DNA from 2 places in the Brevibacillus sp. NPDC003359 genome. Region 1 is predicted to be linked to the other one. Evidence: riboswitches for the same ligand, from Rfam matches in the RefSeq annotation. Region 1 holds a riboswitch; the other holds the start of a gene.
What was found. Region 1 has a riboswitch for thiamine pyrophosphate ahead of thiS (sulfur carrier protein ThiS). Riboswitches for the same ligand answer to the same signal wherever they lie in the genome.
Positions count from the first base shown of each region.

Region 2: another riboswitch for thiamine pyrophosphate. It lies ahead of thiC (phosphomethylpyrimidine synthase ThiC); the one in region 1 lies ahead of thiS (sulfur carrier protein ThiS).

Region 1 covers NZ_JBIAOR010000001.1:1,016,584-1,025,610, forward strand. The annotation lists gene ACFYU8_RS04445 (sensor histidine kinase) at 1-250, shown strand, start outside; gene ACFYU8_RS04450 (ABC transporter substrate-binding protein) at 339-1,370, opposite strand; gene ACFYU8_RS04455 (ABC transporter permease) at 1,367-2,125, opposite strand; partial or broken gene ACFYU8_RS04460 (ABC transporter ATP-binding protein) at 2,125-2,805, opposite strand; gene tenA (thiaminase II) at 2,892-3,572, opposite strand; gene ACFYU8_RS04470 (acetylornithine deacetylase) at 3,580-4,866, opposite strand; gene ACFYU8_RS04475 (thiazole synthase) at 4,868-5,641, opposite strand; gene thiS (sulfur carrier protein ThiS) at 5,644-5,847, opposite strand; TPP riboswitch at 6,050-6,160, opposite strand; gene kapB (kinase-associated lipoprotein KapB) at 6,202-6,585, opposite strand; gene ACFYU8_RS04490 (alanyl-tRNA editing protein) at 6,619-7,830, opposite strand; gene ACFYU8_RS04495 (hypothetical protein) at 7,912-8,139, opposite strand; gene ACFYU8_RS04500 (glycoside hydrolase family 18 protein) at 8,236-9,027, opposite strand, start outside.
Region 2 covers NZ_JBIAOR010000001.1:1,522,682-1,531,708, reverse strand. The annotation lists gene ACFYU8_RS07030 (LLM class flavin-dependent oxidoreductase) at 1-564, shown strand, start outside; partial or broken gene ACFYU8_RS07025 (DUF896 domain-containing protein) at 584-771, shown strand; gene ACFYU8_RS07020 (Rrf2 family transcriptional regulator) at 768-1,244, shown strand; gene ACFYU8_RS07015 (putative quinol monooxygenase) at 1,279-1,566, shown strand; gene ACFYU8_RS07010 (DUF1904 family protein) at 1,922-2,251, shown strand; gene ACFYU8_RS07005 (hypothetical protein) at 2,300-2,470, opposite strand; gene thiC (phosphomethylpyrimidine synthase ThiC) at 2,486-4,240, opposite strand; TPP riboswitch at 4,390-4,501, opposite strand; gene ACFYU8_RS06995 (cation diffusion facilitator family transporter) at 4,749-5,630, shown strand; gene ku (non-homologous end joining protein Ku) at 5,691-6,641, opposite strand; gene ACFYU8_RS06985 (hypothetical protein) at 6,765-6,908, opposite strand; gene rsmD (16S rRNA (guanine(966)-N(2))-methyltransferase RsmD) at 7,480-8,046, shown strand; gene coaD (pantetheine-phosphate adenylyltransferase) at 8,063-8,542, shown strand; gene ylbJ (sporulation integral membrane protein YlbJ) at 8,544-9,027, opposite strand, start outside.

The sequences.
Region 1 (9,027 bases):
CCTGTCACCTAACCAGCGCCATGCTCTCCTGATAATCACTGACAATGGAAAAGGCATCGAGCAAAGCATGCTGCCTGACTTGGTGGAATTGCCTTATTCATCAAAAAGAAAATCTCCCTCCCACAATGGTCATGGTCTCGGTTTGCCCATGGTTGCGCGTATTGCTGCCGCTCATCATGGACGCCTTCTGTTAACAAGCGATACAGGAAAAGGGATGACAGCAGAACTTTGTTTCCCCCTCTCCTCCTAATCGGAAAAGCACCTCCTCTGTCTCGCTAATGGAGAGTAAACTCTCAAAAGCGTGCAAAGGAGGTGCTTTTTGACTACTTCTGCGTCAATTACTTCACGAGAGCGCGCATGATCTCTTCTGCTTTGACGTCAGCCGTAATCAACTTCTCTTTTTTCATCCAATCAATCAGTGTTTGCCAAGATTCGGTCGTCTGGTATCCAAAAGGCTTTTCTCCCGCATCCATCAACGGAATCAGGATATCCAAGCTCTTGGTCTCAATGTCTTCTTCCAGCGGGAATTCGCTCGCTTGTTTGCTCAATAACAGATCAAGTGCTTTTTCTTTGTTGTTCTTCACATAGTCTTGGCCCTTGCCAATCGCACGCAGGAAGCCTTCCATCGCTTGCTGCTTTTTGCCCAACGTATCGTCGCTGGTCGCCAATACGAGCTCATAGTAGTCCGGTACACCAAACTCAGAAGGCTTGAAAACATTCACAGAAACACCGTGCTTCTCCAAAATCGGCAGTTCGTGATTGATATAGCCACCTACTACGGCATCTACCTTTTTAGCAGTCAACGCTGGCACAATATCGAAACCGATATCGGTGAATGTTAAACCAGAGTCGTCTGCCCCCACGTGCTTGATGACTTGGCGGACAATCGACTCATTAATCGGAATCGAAGGATAGCCGATATTTTTGCCAGCCAGCTTTTGCGGAGTATCGAGTCCGCTATCTTGTCGTGTCATGATCACGTTCAGCGGATGACGGACGAGAGCGCCTACAGATATAACCGGAACACCTTCGGAGCGAGCCTGGATAAGCTGATGCTGATAGCTGATTGCCAAATCTACTTTACCTGCAGCCGCCATCTTCAATGGATCATTGCTGTCTGAAGGCATTTGCATAGTCACCTTGAGGTTCTCATCTTTGAAATAGCCTTGCTCCTCTGCGACATACAAGAAGGAGTGTACGGCATTCGGATACCAATCGAGTGCAATCGTCAGCTCGGTTAGCTCCGCTCCTTTATTTGCAGGGGCTTGCGTCTGACCAGCATCCGGGCTCGCCTGATTGCCGCAAGCAGCAAGACCTGTTGCCAATGTGAGTGCCATGAATGCGTTCGTCCATTTGCTGAGTGGTTTCATTGTTGTTCTCCTTTGATTTTCATATGCGGGGAAAAATGACGTTCGACTCGTCCCGCCAGCCAAAACAGCAGCATGCCGATAATCGAGAGCAACAGGACCGAGGCAAACAACGCAGGTGCCTGAAAATTGCCTGATGCTCGTCTGCCAAAGTACCCGAGACCCTCGCTCGCTCCCAGCCATTCCCCAATCGTCGCCCCAGCCACACTGTAGGTAGCTGCCACTTTGAGGCCGCTGAAGAAATGGGGCAAACTCGACGGCAGTTGCAGCTTGGTGAAAATTTGTCCGTCCGTAGCACCCATTGTTTTTAAGAGCTGAAGCATTTCCTTGTCCGTCGAGCGAAGTCCATCATACGTGTTGACGACGATCGGAAAGAAAGTAAATAGAATCGTTACGGCGATTTTTCCTGATAAATCATACCCGAACCACAAAATAAATACGGGTGATAACGCTATAATTGGGATCGTTTGGGAGATGACGATATACGGATAGACCAAGCGCTCCACAATCCGACTGCGAATCATCGCAAATGCAAGGCAGATTCCAAACACAATCGAGATCGATAGTCCTAGTAATACTTCCTTTAACGTCGCCCAAAGATGTACACCTACTAAAGAGGCACGTAAATCCCACAAAGACACGACCACAGCGCTAGGTGGTGGTAAAATGAATGGCGGCACTCCGAGGAAGCGACATCCAGCTTCCCACACCAGGAGAAAAAGGGCGATGGAGATGCCAAACCAGATGCCTCTCCCCATCATGCTTCTCTCCTCAACGGCTTCATCGTTTCTTGGCGCTGCTGTCGAAGAAGTTCCCAGATTTGTTCACGTAATGCCAAAAATCCGCTTTGGTTGCGGCTGCTCGCCGTTCGCGGTCTGCTCACCGGAACGGTTAGTTCAATCGGCTTGGTGATCGGACTACCTGTCAACACAACGATACGATCTGCAAGCAAAATGGCTTCGTCGATGTCATGTGTAATCATCAGCATCGTACTGCCTGTTTCCTGCCACTTTTCCATCAGCCACTCTTGCATGTCCATTCTCGTAATCCCATCCAATGCACTGAACGGCTCATCCAACAGCATCATCTCCGCCCCGGAAAACAATGCGCGCAAAAAGGAAACACGCTGACGCATTCCACCGGATAGCTGGGCTGGATAGCTATCAGCCCAATCCTGAAGCCCGTACCTTGGCAATTGCTGTCTGACTCGCTCATGCGCTTCTTTTTTCGTCATACCTTTGATTTCTAGTGGCAAAGCTGCGTTCTCGACAATCGTGCGCCATGGCATGAGCAGATCGCGTTGGGGCATATAGCCGACCTGCCCCAAACGATTTGCTACTGGTACACTGCCGAGTCTGATTTCGCCTTGTTCCGGCGTAAGAAGACCTGCGATGAGTTGAAACAAGGTGCTTTTCCCAATCCCGCTTGGACCGATTAAACTGACAAATTCTCCTTTTTCCACACGCAGATCAAAATGATCGAGAATCTGCTTGTCACCATACGAAAAGCTGACGTCGGCGAAAGCTAGTTGTTCTCCCAAGGCCACATTTCCTCTCTGTAGGACATGTCCCAGAACATGTACTCCATTTTGGAGGTATTGACAAAATACTCTTCCATTCTAGCCAGCTCTTGCTCGCTCTTTCCTTCCGCCAATTGATTCATGATATCAATTAGCCAGATCGCAAGTTGCCCAAATTCATCGGAGCTGTACATGCGTACCCATTCCCCGTACAGTTCGTGATCCAAGGCCCCTTCTACTTGAGCCAAGCGCTTTCCGATTTCCCAATAGCTCCATGTGCATGGGAGAAGTGCACTCACCAATTCTGCCAGCGATCCTTGATGAGCGACACGCAGCATGTAGCTGGTGTACCCCAGCATGACAAACGAAGGCTCTGTCGCTTCCAGCTCCGCGCGGGAGATGCCAAAGCGCTCGGCATACTGACGATGCAGCTCCATCTCCGTATTCAGCGTCGATTCTTGCAAAGCAGCGAACCTGGAGCTTGTTTCCAGATCGTACGCCTTCACACTCGCAATCGCGAACATTTTCGCGTAATCAATCAAATAGATGTAGTCTTGTTTCATGTAATATTTGAATGCACCAACGGGCAGGCTGCCATCTCCAAGTCCAGTGACAAAAGGATGTTGATGAACACGCTCCCAGATCGGGGCTACACTTTTTCTCAAACGATCAGTAAAGGTTTTCATGCGATACTCACTCCTTCGCTTCCTTTGGGGTATTACACCAAGTGGCAATGAAGCGGGCCATGATCTGGGCAAAATGAACAAGCTGGTCAGGATCAATCGACTCATCAACGGCATGTGCATGCGTAAGCTCACCGGGTCCAAATAGCACCGCCGGAATGCCTGCATGCGCAAACCAGCCTGCATCCGTTACCGTAGGCGACATATTCACGATAGGCGCTTGCTGTAATTGACTCCCATATGCGGATTGCAGCGCTGCCAGACCCGAATGCTCCGTATCCAACTCCAGTGAAGGAAAGATTTCACCACGCTCTTCAATCATCGAACGTCCACCCCAGCGGAATGTTGGGGGATTGTCTCTCAGCCAAAGATCAGCTGCTGCTGTACGTCCGACGTGATCCTCGATCTCTCGAATGATCTCTTCGTAGGATTCATTCGGATAAAAATGAACGGTAATCCATAGAGCACAACGGTCTGCGATGAACGCAGCGTGACGACCTCCCTCGATGACTGCGGGATTGATCGTATTGCTGCCTGCCGAGAAGCCGGGATAAGATTTCATGACAGCCCAGTCCCGCTCCAGCTCCTGTAGGGCGGTGATCACCTTCGTCATTTTTTCAATGGCTGAGGCTCCCCGGACACGTCCGCCTGCATGAATCGTCTGCGCGCGCATTCCGTCATGCAGCGTCGTCGGACTCTCAATCGTGATCCAGCCTGTAATGACCCCACCCTGTCCTTGCATTTGGAGATTGCTCGTATCCACGACAACGGCGTAGTCAGCCTGATACCCACGCTCGATAGCGACCAATGTCCCCGCTTCACCTGCTTCTTCTCCGATGACGGATTGAAAGAGCAGATCACCTTGGAGCTCCATTCCTTGTTCACGCAGCATTTGGATCGCAAACAAGCTCGCTGCGAGTCCGCCTTTCATATCGGCAACACCACGGCCGTAAAGGCGCCCATCCTTGCCATGTGTCAGAGCAAAAGGTGGATAAGTCCACCCCGTGTCATCTCCGACTTCAGCCACATCGATATGCCCGTTGATGATCAAGCTGTTTGCCTGAGTAGAGGCACTCCCTGATAACCGACCGACGATATTGTCATCTCCTGGATATACCGTCCAACGATCCACCTCGAATCCCATCGCTTGCAGTCTGTTGGCGATGACTCCTTGTGCGACATCGCTGTTTCGCGCGGGAGGACTCACAGTCGGATGAGAGACGAGCTCTGCCACTAATGCGAACAACTCTTCTTTACGGCTGGCAATCGATTCTACCGCTTCCGTCAGCCGATCCATGCTACTCAATCATCCCTTCGGTCGGGCTGCTCGCGGACGCGTAACGCTTTTTCGCGATACGGCCTGCCAAGAACCCTTTGCGACCTGCTTCCACAGCGAGCTTCATCGCTTCTGCCATCAGGACAGGATTGTCAGCGAGTGCTACTGCCGTATTCAACAAGACACCGTCCGCCCCCAGCTCCATCGCTTTTGCGCAGTCTGCTGGCGAGCCAATTCCTGCATCCACGATAATCGGAACTTTCGCATCCTCGATGATAAAGCGGAGGTTGTTTTCGTTGACAATCCCTTGTCCGGAACCGATTGGTGACGCACCGGGCATAACCGCATGTACGCCAACCTCTTGCAGACGTCTAGCTAGAATCGGATCGTCATTGGTGTAGGTCAGTACGATAAAGCCTTCTTCCACCAAGATTTTCGATGCCTCAAGAGTGCCAATTGGATCAGGGAGAAGTGTTTTCGGGTCACCAATGACTTCGACCTTGATCATGTCACACAGTCCAGATGCTTTAGCCAAACGGGCAATGCGCACTGCTTCTTCTGCTGTATAGGCACCTGCTGTATTTGGTAGCAGGGTGAATTTTTTCAAATCGAGTTGTTCCAAAAAGTTCGGTTCTTGCGGATTTTCCAAATTCAAGCGACGAATCGCAAATGTCAAAATTTCTGCTTCCGACACCTCTACCGCTTTCCCTTGTGTATCCAAATCAGCGAATTTACCAGTCCCTAGCAGCAAGCGGGAGCGAAACTCGTAAGGTCCAATTTTCAATGTATCCATCATGATCATCCTCCTCCGACAAAATGAACGATTTCTATGCGATCTCCGTCTGCAATCGGTGTTTGTTCGTACGTTGAGCGATCAATAATTTCACCATTTCGCTCTACGACGACAATCTTCTCTTGCAGGGAATAAGAAGTGAGCAAGGCTCGCACTGTTGTGATCTCTTCCGCCAACTCTACTTTTTTCCCATTCAGCTGAACAATCATGGATAACCTCCTTCTACTGGAAAAAAAAACGGCTTCCCCCGCCTGCCTGAGTCGATTCAGACAAACAGAAGAAGCCGTATACCCATCCCATCTCACCGGACGAATGGCATAAAAAAACCATCCGCCTCGGATGGTTGAGTGTCATCTTATCATACGTGCACGCAAACAAGCTTTTCTTCGCCTCGAATGCGACACCGTGATTCCGATTCCCTATACCTCTTCCTCCGCTGGCATGACCCAGGTCAGGTTCAACGGTCAGTAACACACTCGTTACAATCTCAGCCAACGTTGCTTGGCCCCCGTTTGGTAGTAAAGCTATGCAATTGTCGTACATTCGAGTATTACAGTACCACTCTATTTCGTGTTTGTAAAGGCTTCCTTGTGCATCTTTTCCAGCTCAATGAGACAACGCTCTGCCCAAGTAGCCATTTTTTTCAGCTTATCCATTTCTCTCTCCATTGCCTGGCGCACGGATTCCTTGTAGTCTGGAATGGCACCATTATAGCGAATGACTCCTTGGACAGGCGTCATGAATTTTTCCATGTAAGAGAGTGCTGGACGCTGGTGAAACAGCGGCACATCTACTTCGTAGGAAGAATGCAAATCGCCTTGTGTCGGGTATTTGGTGACTGCCAACACTTTTACCAACAGCTTCGAATCGTGGATTTCCAATACTTCTGCAATATATTCTCCCGTTCGCTGCGCAACGCGAACGATATCTCCCGGATTCCAGTTCATCGCGGTATCCTCCTTTAATTAGATCGAATGCATTTACATAAGGGAGGCTTCGAGCAGTTTGCGAGCATGCAGCAATACTTCTTCTGCATCCACCAGTCGCTGCCCGCCGCCCTGTGCCATAGCAGGATTTCCCCCACCTTTTCCGTCAATAACCGGCAAGGTTTCTTTCAATACTTGATTGATGGCTACGTTGACTTCTTGCCCACGAGCAAACACGACTTGCATCTTGTCTTCGGTAGTAGCAGCCAAGAGACAAATCGCATCTGGCGCCAGAGTAGTAGCCAGCTGTGCGAACTGTTGAAGCTGTTGAATGGTTTTGTCTGTGAAGGTCCGCATGATGAGACGAGAATTACCCAGCTGGCTAGCAGCAGATAGTTGTTGATTGACTTCCACTTCTAAGATCTGCTTATCCACATCAGCCAATTTTGTCTTCAAGGCATCACGTTCTGCGAGGAGGCGTTCCGTCTGTGCGATCAGTTCACCTTCGTTGGTAGCGAGCAGCTTCGCCGTATCACGAACGACAGCTTGCTTTTGGTTGTAGTCCCGCAAAGCTCGCCAGCCACAGATGAATTCCAGACGAATGTTTCCGCGATGTCGCTCCCAGCCCAAGATCTTGATCATCCCGACTTCGCCGGTACGCGCTGGATGTGTTCCTCCACATGGATTGTAATCAAACTCAGGTATCATCACGACGCGAATATTTTCGGTAACGGTCGGCTGTTTTTTCAAGGGCAGCGTTGCCAATTCCTCATCATCAACGAACCGCGCAATGATGGGGTGGTTTTCCAGAACAATCTGGTTGGCTCGCTTCTCTACCTTCTCCCATACATCTGCTGTCAACTCATCCAGTCGTACATCAATGGTGACACGCTCTTTGCCCAAGTGAAAGGCAACGGTCTCAGCCTGCACGACCTCCAGGAAGGACGCAGATAAAATGTGTTGGCCAGCGTGCTGTTGCATGTGATCAAAGCGGCGGTCCCAATCGATGTGAGCCGTCACTTCCGCTATGCTTTCGGACAAAGGAGCTTCCAGCCGGTGACGAATTTCACCTTCTACTTCTTCCACATCTACCACACGAATCTCTTCCAATACTCCCAGGTCGGAAGGCTGTCCACCTCCAGTAGGGTAAAAAGCCGTTTGATTAAGGACCACGTAAGGTGTTCCATCTTGTTCGACACCTGATCTCGTCACCTGGGCCGAAAATGTTCTCGTATAGGCATCCTGATAATAGAGTCTATCGTTCATCGTTACTCCTCGCTGCATGGAACAAAGGTTCCAGCTTGATTCTCCCACTAGGGGGCAAAAACAACAATCATATGTATAGGCTTAACCAAACAAACGATCCATTTGTTTTTCGCGCTCTTGGCGCTCCTCTGGGCTTGCCAGGTCATACTTTTTCAATAAATGAAATAGCTCGTTTAGACGCTCTTGGCTGAGTTCGCCATTCAACTGATTTTTGAATTGACTCACACGCAGCTCCGACAGATGTGGAGCTTGTTCTGCCAGTTTTTTGAGTACGTCCTCATGGCTGTGATCCAATTTGCACTCTCCCATGATTTCCCCCCTTTTTCTTCCTGTCCTCTTCATCATACCATGATTTTTCATTCGAAAAAAAGGCGTACAAACCGAGATGGAATGTACGCCAGTTGACTACGCACGCTTACGGACGCGAAAGTTCTCCTCAATCAACAGCCAATTTTGCGGAAATGGCAAACCGAGTTTCCAGTAGCTGACACCTCTCAAACCAAGTTGTTTAACCAGATTAAACTTAGCATGGATCGACCGCGCATCCTCAAACCACACCTGATGTCGCTTGCCTTGATCATCGGTGTACGTAAAAAACGGAGCCTGCGCGCGATAATCATACCGGATGACTGCATTATGCTGCGCAGCCAGCGCAATTGCCGCCTGTGGACTCAGAGCTTTCGCTGTCGTTCCTCGCTCATACGGTAAGGTCCAGTCGTATCCGTACAGATTTTGACCCATCATAATTTTCTCGGCTGGTATTTCGGTAATGGCGTACTGCAAGACACGCCGCACCGGTCCGATCGGAGAAACCGCCATGGGAGGTCCACCACTATAGCCCCATTCATACGTCATGATCACGACAAAATCGGCAAGCGCTCCTATCGCCTTGTAATCATGGGCGGAATACCATTTTCCTGCTTGCTCGGCACTCGTCTTCGGTGCTAGTGCAACAGACATCATCAACCCCGCTGCATGTATGCGGTCCCTTGCTTTTCGCAAGAAGTTCGCGTATGCTTCTGCACCTGTTGTGGGCAATGCTTCCAGATCAAAATGGATATCCCCCATTCCCAGCTCACGGGCTGTCGCGAGAATATTATCCAACAATTTGTTCTGGAGCTCTTGATCATTTAGAATGAGTGCGCCCAATTCCGTACTGAACTGTCCTTTTTCCAAATTCGTAACGACCATCATGAG
Region 2 (9,027 bases), 510 kb from region 1:
GCGATGCCTGAAGACCACGTGTATAGTCGGACGTTGGCTGCTCCTTTGGATGCACCACTACCTGAGGTTTGGCTGTTAGGTTCCAGTGGAAGCAGTGCTGCACAAGCAGGAAGATTCGGGATTGGTTATTCCTTCGCCCAATTTATTAGCGGACAGTTGGATACGTCGATGCTTGAGGCATATCGCGAAAATTTCACTCCTTCAGAATTTATGTCCGACCCCAAAATCAATGTTGGATATTTTGTGATGGCGGCAGAAACAACGGAGGAAGCCGAATATCATGCAGCTAGCCTCGATTTAAATTTGCTGTTTTTGGATAAAGGAATGCCGTTTCAAATTTTCAGCCCAGAAGATGCGTTGAATTATTCCTATACCGAGATGGATAAAATGGCGATCGAACACAACCGCAAACGATTCCTTGTAGGAAGTGCAAAAGATGTTGCGAATACGCTGCGTGAACACGATGAAAAATACGGTATCACTGAAGCTGTACTTGGAACAATCAGTCATAGCCATGAGGCGAGACTAGAATCTTACCGATTGCTTGCAAAGGAACTTCTCTAATAGAAAGGTGGAAAAAGTAATGATTCCGATTTTGAAACGAATTAACATTTTAGCCAAAAAACAATATATCTGCAAATCATTCGTGGGCAAGTTTTGCACACATTTTCAGGGTTAACGATTTTGGACCCACTTGGTAACGATGTCACACCTCAAAAGTTAAAAATCGCACAACAAAATCAGATGGTTAAGACAAATGATGAAGCATGAATATGAAGGGTGGCGTCGAACAAGCCGTGTATGCTCTTCTCGTGCTCACTCGATTACCTAGACATGCGATGTTATCTGGTGAAGCTCTAAGTCAACAGCTCCGGGTCTCTCCAACTTATTTGCAGAAGTTAATGAGAAAACTTGTACAGGCAGGGATCGTTTCTTCTGTGCCAGGTGCAAAAGGTGGATTTCGACTACAAGCTTCACCTGATGACATCACCATACATGATGTGTTCAGCGCAATCGAAGGCGTGAAATCTCTTTATCGTTCAACAGGTATTTTTGAAGGGATGCTTTTGTCGAATGAAAACAACGCCTGCTTGTTATCCGATGTAATGGAGGAAGCTGAGCATGCTTGGCAAACTGTATTAAAACGTCAATCCATCGCTTCTTTACACAGAGAACTAAACCAAACATGCTCAACTGATTATCTGATGAAATTGGATTCTTGGTTAAAAGAAGTTATTCGTTAACTAGTTAATGAATTGGGAATTAAGGAGGTATAACATGTTTGTTCGAGTGGTAACGCTCAGTAGTAAAGTGGGAATGGAGGAACAATTACGGCAAATTGGACGACACTTACTTGTTCCTGTCAATAAAGATGCAGGATGTGTTGAAGTTTATTTCATGGAGCCTAGCTTAGAAACGGACAATCCTTTTTTCGGTGTGATTAGTGTTTGGAGAGATAAGGAAACGTTGGATACCATGAAAAATAGTGAAAGATATCGTGACTTGCTTCAAGATATGGGGCCTTTGATTGAATCCGTAACAGATCAGCTATACGTAGTAGAGTAATCTGCCGTTTCGCCCTCGGTTGTTTTTGTTGATGGATGTACATACATCTGTAACAGTTGGAATTTTACGAAACTTATTTATTGATTAAGTATTGAATTCGAGCTATACTACTTGTAACTAAAGGTACTGATGGGTTAGCGAATTGGGCTGTATCTGGTTGAGCTGCTTCCTCCTTCCGTGGTACGTCCACCACACCTCATGGGAAGGGAGCCGCTCTCTGATATGGCCCTCTTTGTGTCTCGCTCGTGCTGGGAATGTCTGTAGTTCACTTTCTTTAACCCTTTTTTCATTGATATATAACTAATGACTTGTTTATAATGACTGTGCGAACTCATTTACGAAAGAAGGAATTGACTTGCCGTTTCTTCGGTTTAAAGGCTTTGCGAAGCAAGACATAGAGCCTATTTCTCAGATTCTTATAGAAGAGTTTTCTAAAATTGCTGAGGTAGCTCAGGAAAAGGTAAAATTGGAGCTGCTTCAGGTAGAGCAACTGACGAACAGTCCTTTGTCTGTAGAGATCATGATGTTTCCTCGTGAACAAAAGCAACATGACGCGATTGCGAGCGCCATAAACAGCATTTTGAAGCAGCAGGGCTTTTTGCATGTCCATATTTTCTTCATTCTGCTATCGCCCACTCTCTATTATAAAGAAGGACTTCCGTTGCAAGTTGGAATGACGAGATAAGCAAGAAAAAAGGTCGAGATCCTCCAAAAGGATTTCGACCTTTTTCTATTAATAATAGAGGCTTTCGGTTTGCAGGCACTTGGAGCATGTTCGCGTGAGTGGTGTTTCGATATAGACGTGGTTGCAGTCCTGTTGAATCAGCCGCAATTGTTGTTTGGATCGTTCTAGCTCGGCCTCTAGTCGAATGATCTTTTCACGTAAACGACTGGCTTCCTCCATATGCATCCTCCTCCATTACGACTGGTACAAACGGCTTCCTTGTTCGCGGAACTCACGCGATTTTTCCTGCATACCTGCAAGAATGGTGGGATCTTGGGCAGTCCCTTGTTCATTGGCGATATGACGAATGTCGTGAGATATTTTCATGCTGCAAAATTTAGGACCGCACATGGAACAAAAATGAGCGGATTTGGCTGCTTCAGCTGGCAATGTTTCGTCGTGATATTCGCGGGCGCGCTCTGGGTCCAAAGACAAATTGAACTGGTCGATCCAGCGAAAATCAAAACGAGCTTTGGATAAAGCGTCGTCTCGTTGTTTCGCACGAGGATGTCCTTTCGCGAGATCAGCGGCATGCGCTGCGATTTTGTATGCGATTAGACCGTTGCGGACATCCTCTTTATTGGGTAGGCCGAGGTGCTCCTTGGGCGTTACATAGCAGAGCATGGCTGTTCCGAACCAACCAATCATAGCGGCACCAATCGCTGAAGTAATGTGATCATAGCCGGGGGCGATGTCTGTCGTGAGCGGCCCAAGTGTGTAAAAAGGTGCCTCGTGACAAATGGATAACTGTTTATCCATATTTTCGCGAATAAGATGCATGGGGACGTGACCAGGGCCTTCAATCATGACTTGTACGTCGTGTTCCCACGCAATTTTTGTGAGTTCACCCAATGTTTCAAGCTCGGCGAACTGTGCCTCATCATTCGCATCCGCGATGGAGCCAGGGCGTAGCCCATCTCCGAGAGAGACGCAAATGTCATAGGCCTTCAGAATTTCGCAAATTTCAGCGAAATGCGTATACAAAAAGTTTTCCTCATGATGGGCCAGGCACCATGCGGCCAAAATTGATCCGCCGCGAGAGACGATACCGGTAACGCGTTTTGCTGTCATAGGGATGTAGCGCAATAGAACGCCAGCGTGAATGGTAAAGTAATCGACGCCTTGTTCTGCTTGCTCAATCAAGGTGTCTCGGTAAACTTCCCATGTCAAATCCTCTGCTTTCCCATTTACTTTTTCGAGTGCTTGGTAGATGGGGACGGTTCCGATTGGTACAGGACTATTGCGGATAATCCACTCCCGCGTAGTGTGTATATGTTTTCCCGTCGAGAGGTCCATGATGGTGTCAGCACCCCAACGGACCGACCAAATCATTTTTTCGACTTCTTCTTCCATCGAAGAGCTGACAGCTGACGTTCCGATGTTGGCATTGATTTTGACATGAAAGTTGCGGCCAATGATCATCGGCTCGCTTTCAGGGTGATTGACGTTAGAAGGGAGGATCGCACGTCCAGCGGCGATTTCTGCCCGTACAAATTCAGGAGAGACACCCTCGCGAATGGCGACGTATTCCATTTCCGGTGTGATGATATTTTTTCGGGCATAATGAAGCTGGGTAACCATTTTCCCTGCTTTTGCCCGCTTTGGTTTGTAGCCTTCCCGGGGGAAAGTGGGGAGAGTGACTGCCTTTTCTTCGTTTCTGATGCCGTCGTCGACGAGCTGCGGTTCGCGACCGACATACGTTTCTGCATCATTTCGCTCATCGATCCACTTGTGGCGGATGGAGGGCAGTCCTGCTTGAATATCAGGGACGTAACCCCCTGCGGTATACTCGCCACTCGTATCGTACACGCGAAGAGGGGGATTGGGTGTGGAGCCAAACAATCCTTCGGTGGGATGAAGGGAAATCTCGCGCATCGGGACGCGGATGTCCGAACGGCTACCTGTTTCGTATACTTTGCGACTGCCTGGAAACGATGACACCAATGACATAAGAAAAACCTCCTTGTTTTGGTTGCACGAAAGCGAGAACCGTTTAGGGAGGCGAAAGAAACCGCCCGCGAAAAAGCGCCGCATATTCAACATGCGACGCCAACGCGAGAGTAGAGAAGAAACGGATATCCTAAAGATACACGCATCTTTTCGTGTCGTATATGACATTCCTCCGCTGGCATTACCCAGTTCAGGTTCAACGGTCGATGGCACGTACCATCCTCTCAGCCTGGTGATTTCCAAGCTCCCGTGCTGTTTTATTTTGGATTGCAAGATTAGGATAACGGGAAGTCCATCTAATTTCAAGGAAAATTTTTCAATAAAAATTTGCGGGTGTGCAACACATTTTCCTCTCCTCTATTCTCGTGAATCGGACTAAAACTGTTTCTGTAGACCCACATGAATCCTATCTGTTACGATGAAGTTCGAAAAAAAAGCAACTGCTTCCAATGCTTTGATCTTCCGAGTTGTCGAAGCAGGTTGGAGAAGTATTTAGAGGTGATGAGGTATGGATGTTTATTCGGATCTAAAACAAGGAGAACGTGGAGCGTGGGTGAGTATTTTCGCCTACATTTTCTGCTCCATATTAAAAATAGGAGTTGCGTATGTCACTGCGTCGGAAGCTTTAATGGCCGACGGTCTTAACAACTCAACGGATGTCGTCGCATCGATTGCTGTTTTGATCGGGTTGCGTATTGCAAGGAAACCACCTGATAAAGACCACCCGTATGGCCATTTTCGGGCGGAGACGATTTCAGCACTTGTCGCTTCATTTATTATGCTATTTGTCGGAGTTCAAGTCGTTACGAATGCCGTACCATCCTTGATTGATCCACATCATTCGGCTCCTGACCTGTTGGCAGGGTGGACAGCACTTGCGACTGCGGTCATTATGCTTTTCGTCTATCGGTACAATAAAAAGCTCGCCATAAAAACAAACAGCCAAGCACTTCTTGCAGCGGCCGCTGACAACCGTTCAGACGCATTCGTCAGTATCGGGACGTTTATCGGGGTAGCAGGCGCACAATTTCAATTGCATTGGCTTGATCCTTTAGCTGCTTTTGTCGTTGGTCTTATCATCTTGAAGACTGCATGGGACATTTTCAGGGAGGCAACCCACCGCTTGACAGATGGTTTTGACGAGAGCGAGTTGGAAGACCTGCGGGCTACGATTTCCTCGATTTCAGGGGTAAAGGATATCAGTGACATTAAAGCCCGCTACCATGGAAGCAGCGTACTGGTTGATGTTGTGATCCACGTAGATCCAGGTCTGAATGTGGTGGAGAGCCACACAATCACCGAGAAAATTGAAGAACAGATGCGCAAGATTCACCGAATCAATGCCGTTCATATCCATATTGAACCATGCAGGAAGATGGCGCCAAGCTAGATGTCCTGATGCGAATACAAAAAAACCTGTCCAAAGTGGGCAGGTTTTTTTAGGTGCAGATTAAACAGTGGTAGCCTTCTTTTTGCGCAATGTTTTGGTTGTAGAAGTGGTCGCAGTTTTTTGGGGACTGGTTGCGGGCTGCTTTTTCTCTTTTTCTGGCGCGGAGGCTGCAGTGGTGCGTTTTCGCCCAGGCTTTGACGGAGTGGGTTCGGGCTCGATTTTGATGGGCACTGCGGCTTGACCTGCTGTAGACTCCAAGCTTTCTTTTAGGGCTTGCATGAGATCAATTACATTGGTTCTTGCCACGGTAGGTGCAGTTGCGATCTCCTGACCCTCCAGTTTTTTCTCAATCAGTTTTTGCAGGTCGGATCGATATTCATCCGTATATTTTGCCGGGTCAAAAGGGATCGTCATATTACTAATGAGCTCAGTTGCCATCTTCAGTTCGTTTTCGGCCAAGGCTACAGTGGCTTCTGGTAAGGCAGGAACTTGACTAACCGGACGTACTTCATCTGGATAGAAGATCGTCTCCAGCATGATGCAATGCCCATAAAGTCGGATAACTGCCAAGCTTTGCCGATTGCGCATTGTTACCTGTGCAACGCCAATCTTGCCTGTCTGTTCCATGGCGGAGCGCAGCAAGGCGTATGCTTTTTCTCCCGTGTCCTGGGGCGATAAGAAATAGCTTTTATGAAAATAAACCGGGTCGATCTCTGACAAGTCTACGAAGTCGATAATTTCAATGGCTCTGCGCGTTTCTGGCGTAATAGCTTCCAGATCATCATCGTCGACCATGACAAAATGTCCTTTTTCGTATTCGAAGCCACGGACGATTTCGCTCGTATCGACTTCGCGCTGGCAGTGGGGACACATTTTCGTGTACTTGATCGGGGTATGACACTCTTTATGCAGTTGGCGAAAGCGAATATCGCGCTCTTCTGTTGCGGTAAACATGCGAACAGGTATATTGACGAGGCCGAAGCTGATCGAGCCCTTCCACACCGTATGCATTCGGATACCTCCTTCACAGCTATTTTTCTATAGTATCTGTAGTCGCATAGAAGAAGTGCCGAGGAAATTGAAGGTGGAAAAGTAAAAAGCCAGCCGATTCGATGCGGCTGGCCTCTCGTGTAACTACTGTCCATGTTTGACAATATCGGATTGATCTGCACGCGATTGCATGTCTCGCGCCAGCTCCACGTCTTTGCCAGTGCGGTCCGCAATGGACTGGGCGTTGGACGCCTTCAGCTTTTGTACAGACGGTTGTTTTTCTGCCATGAACGACTCACTCCTTAAAGGCAATCTACATGTAGAGGTTGTTGCAGGTACATGTAGTATGCGCTGCACACAAAAAAATACCCCATCGCCAAATGACGAGGGGCAGCCGTTCAACTCCTCCCATGAAGGGAGCGATGGCACGAAATGCTCCTATCAGACACGTCGTGCGCCAAAGTGAACAGCCTTTCAATTATGGGAGAGGAGAAACCGGAGGAAGAGCTTATGGGGAAACGTAAGTCTTCTCCGCGGTTGTCAGCGACACCGTTGCGTCGCTATTCAACATCTTTTCCAATCGAGATGGGTTGTATACCTGTTTTATCCATAAATTTTTCCAGTTGCTAATTTTACGGGTGTATGCAGTTGTGTTAGTATGATATCATTCTCGGTCGTAGAAAAATCGCTCCGACGATATATGTTCAAAAAGTCGTCTTTTCAGCACCGAGAAAGTGGTGAGAAGCTGAACGCCTCTTTCGATGTTGAATAAGCTTTCAGGAATGCTGCGTGATCAAAAGACGACTTTTTGAACAACCTCTTACAACATACATAAGGAAAGCAGACAGGTGAAATGAGTATGCGAGTCATCTCTGGAGAACACAGAGGAAGACGGTTGGCAGCAGTTCCAGGCAAAGGAACAAGACCGACAACCGATAAAGTCAAAGAATCGATTTTTAATATGATTGGCCCGTATTTCGATGGCGGGTGGGCATTGGACCTATACGCAGGAACAGGTGGTCTTGGGATCGAGGCATTGAGCAGGGGAGCGGATCGAGCTGTTTTCGTGGAGCGAGATCTCAAAGCGTTTGCTGTGGTAAAACAAAACGTCAGCACTTGCAGGTTGGACGATTATGCAGAGCTATATCGGATGGATGCGGATCGCGCCATACGCACACTGAGTACGCGTAGTCAAAAATTTGATCTCGTCTTCTTGGACCCGCCGTACGCCCAACAAAAAATTGTCGAAGAAATTGAGTTGTTGCAGGAGCTGGGAATGCTGGCGGACGGAGCATGGATCGTGGCTGAGCATGATATCGCAGACTCTTTTCCGGATTCGATTGGTCATTGTGTGAAGGATCGAGCGGCTAAGTACGGAGATACAGCCGTTACTGTGTATTATTACGATTTGGAGCCACAAGCTTAAGGGAGGATAACTCGCTATGGCAATTGCTGTATGTTCAGGAAGCTTCGACCCTGTTACTTATGGGCATCTCGACATTATTGCGCGGGGTGCCAACGTTTTTGATAAGGTCATTGTTGCTGTCTTGATCAATTCAAAGAAAAACTCATTGTTCAGCGTAGACGAGCGCGTCGAATTGCTTCGTCAGGCAACGGCTGACATGCAAAATGTAGAAGTGGACTCTTTTGACGGATTGTTGATTGACTATATGAACAAAAAGGGCGCACAGGTGATCATTCGTGGCCTTCGTGCTGTTTCTGATTTTGAATATGAGATGCAAGTCGCCTCCATTAATAAAAAGCTCGACGAAAATATCGAAACGTTTTTCATGATGACGAACAATCAATATTCGTACTTGAGCTCAAGTATTGTGAAGGAAGTTGCGAAATACAAGGCGAGTGTCGCCGATTTGGTGCCGCCGATCGTAGAAGAGGCACTAAAGCGAAAAATGGCTGAGTAGATTATCTCGTCTTACTACGGTTCATGTGCAGAAGAGTCAGGCTGGTACACAAAAGAATCGCACCGACGCCAATCGCGATTCCCCCTGATAGTAGTAGGGTCTCCCACCAACTTGTCTCTGGGATCTCAGATTTCGCATGCGTAATTACAGGGACTGCTTTCTCCACGAACCAGGAGCTGACTGTGGCAAGTGGACCCCAAAAGACAAAGGTCAAAATTGCAGCTAGCAAAGCATGAAGCGATCTGGCAATCAGGTAGGGAGCGACACGAATATCCGTTTCACTCAAGATACTCGCGACCTGTGCGTGAACACTCAAACCGCCCCAGGACAATATAGCGCTGGCAATGGCCGCTTTCCAGACCAAGGAAACACCATCCGGCACAATGCTCGCTGCCTGTGCGCCGAGGGTTACTTCGAACAAACCAGCCACGATTGCTTGGGAAAAGGCTGGTGGAAAACCAAACGGGCCGAGAATAATCGAGAGA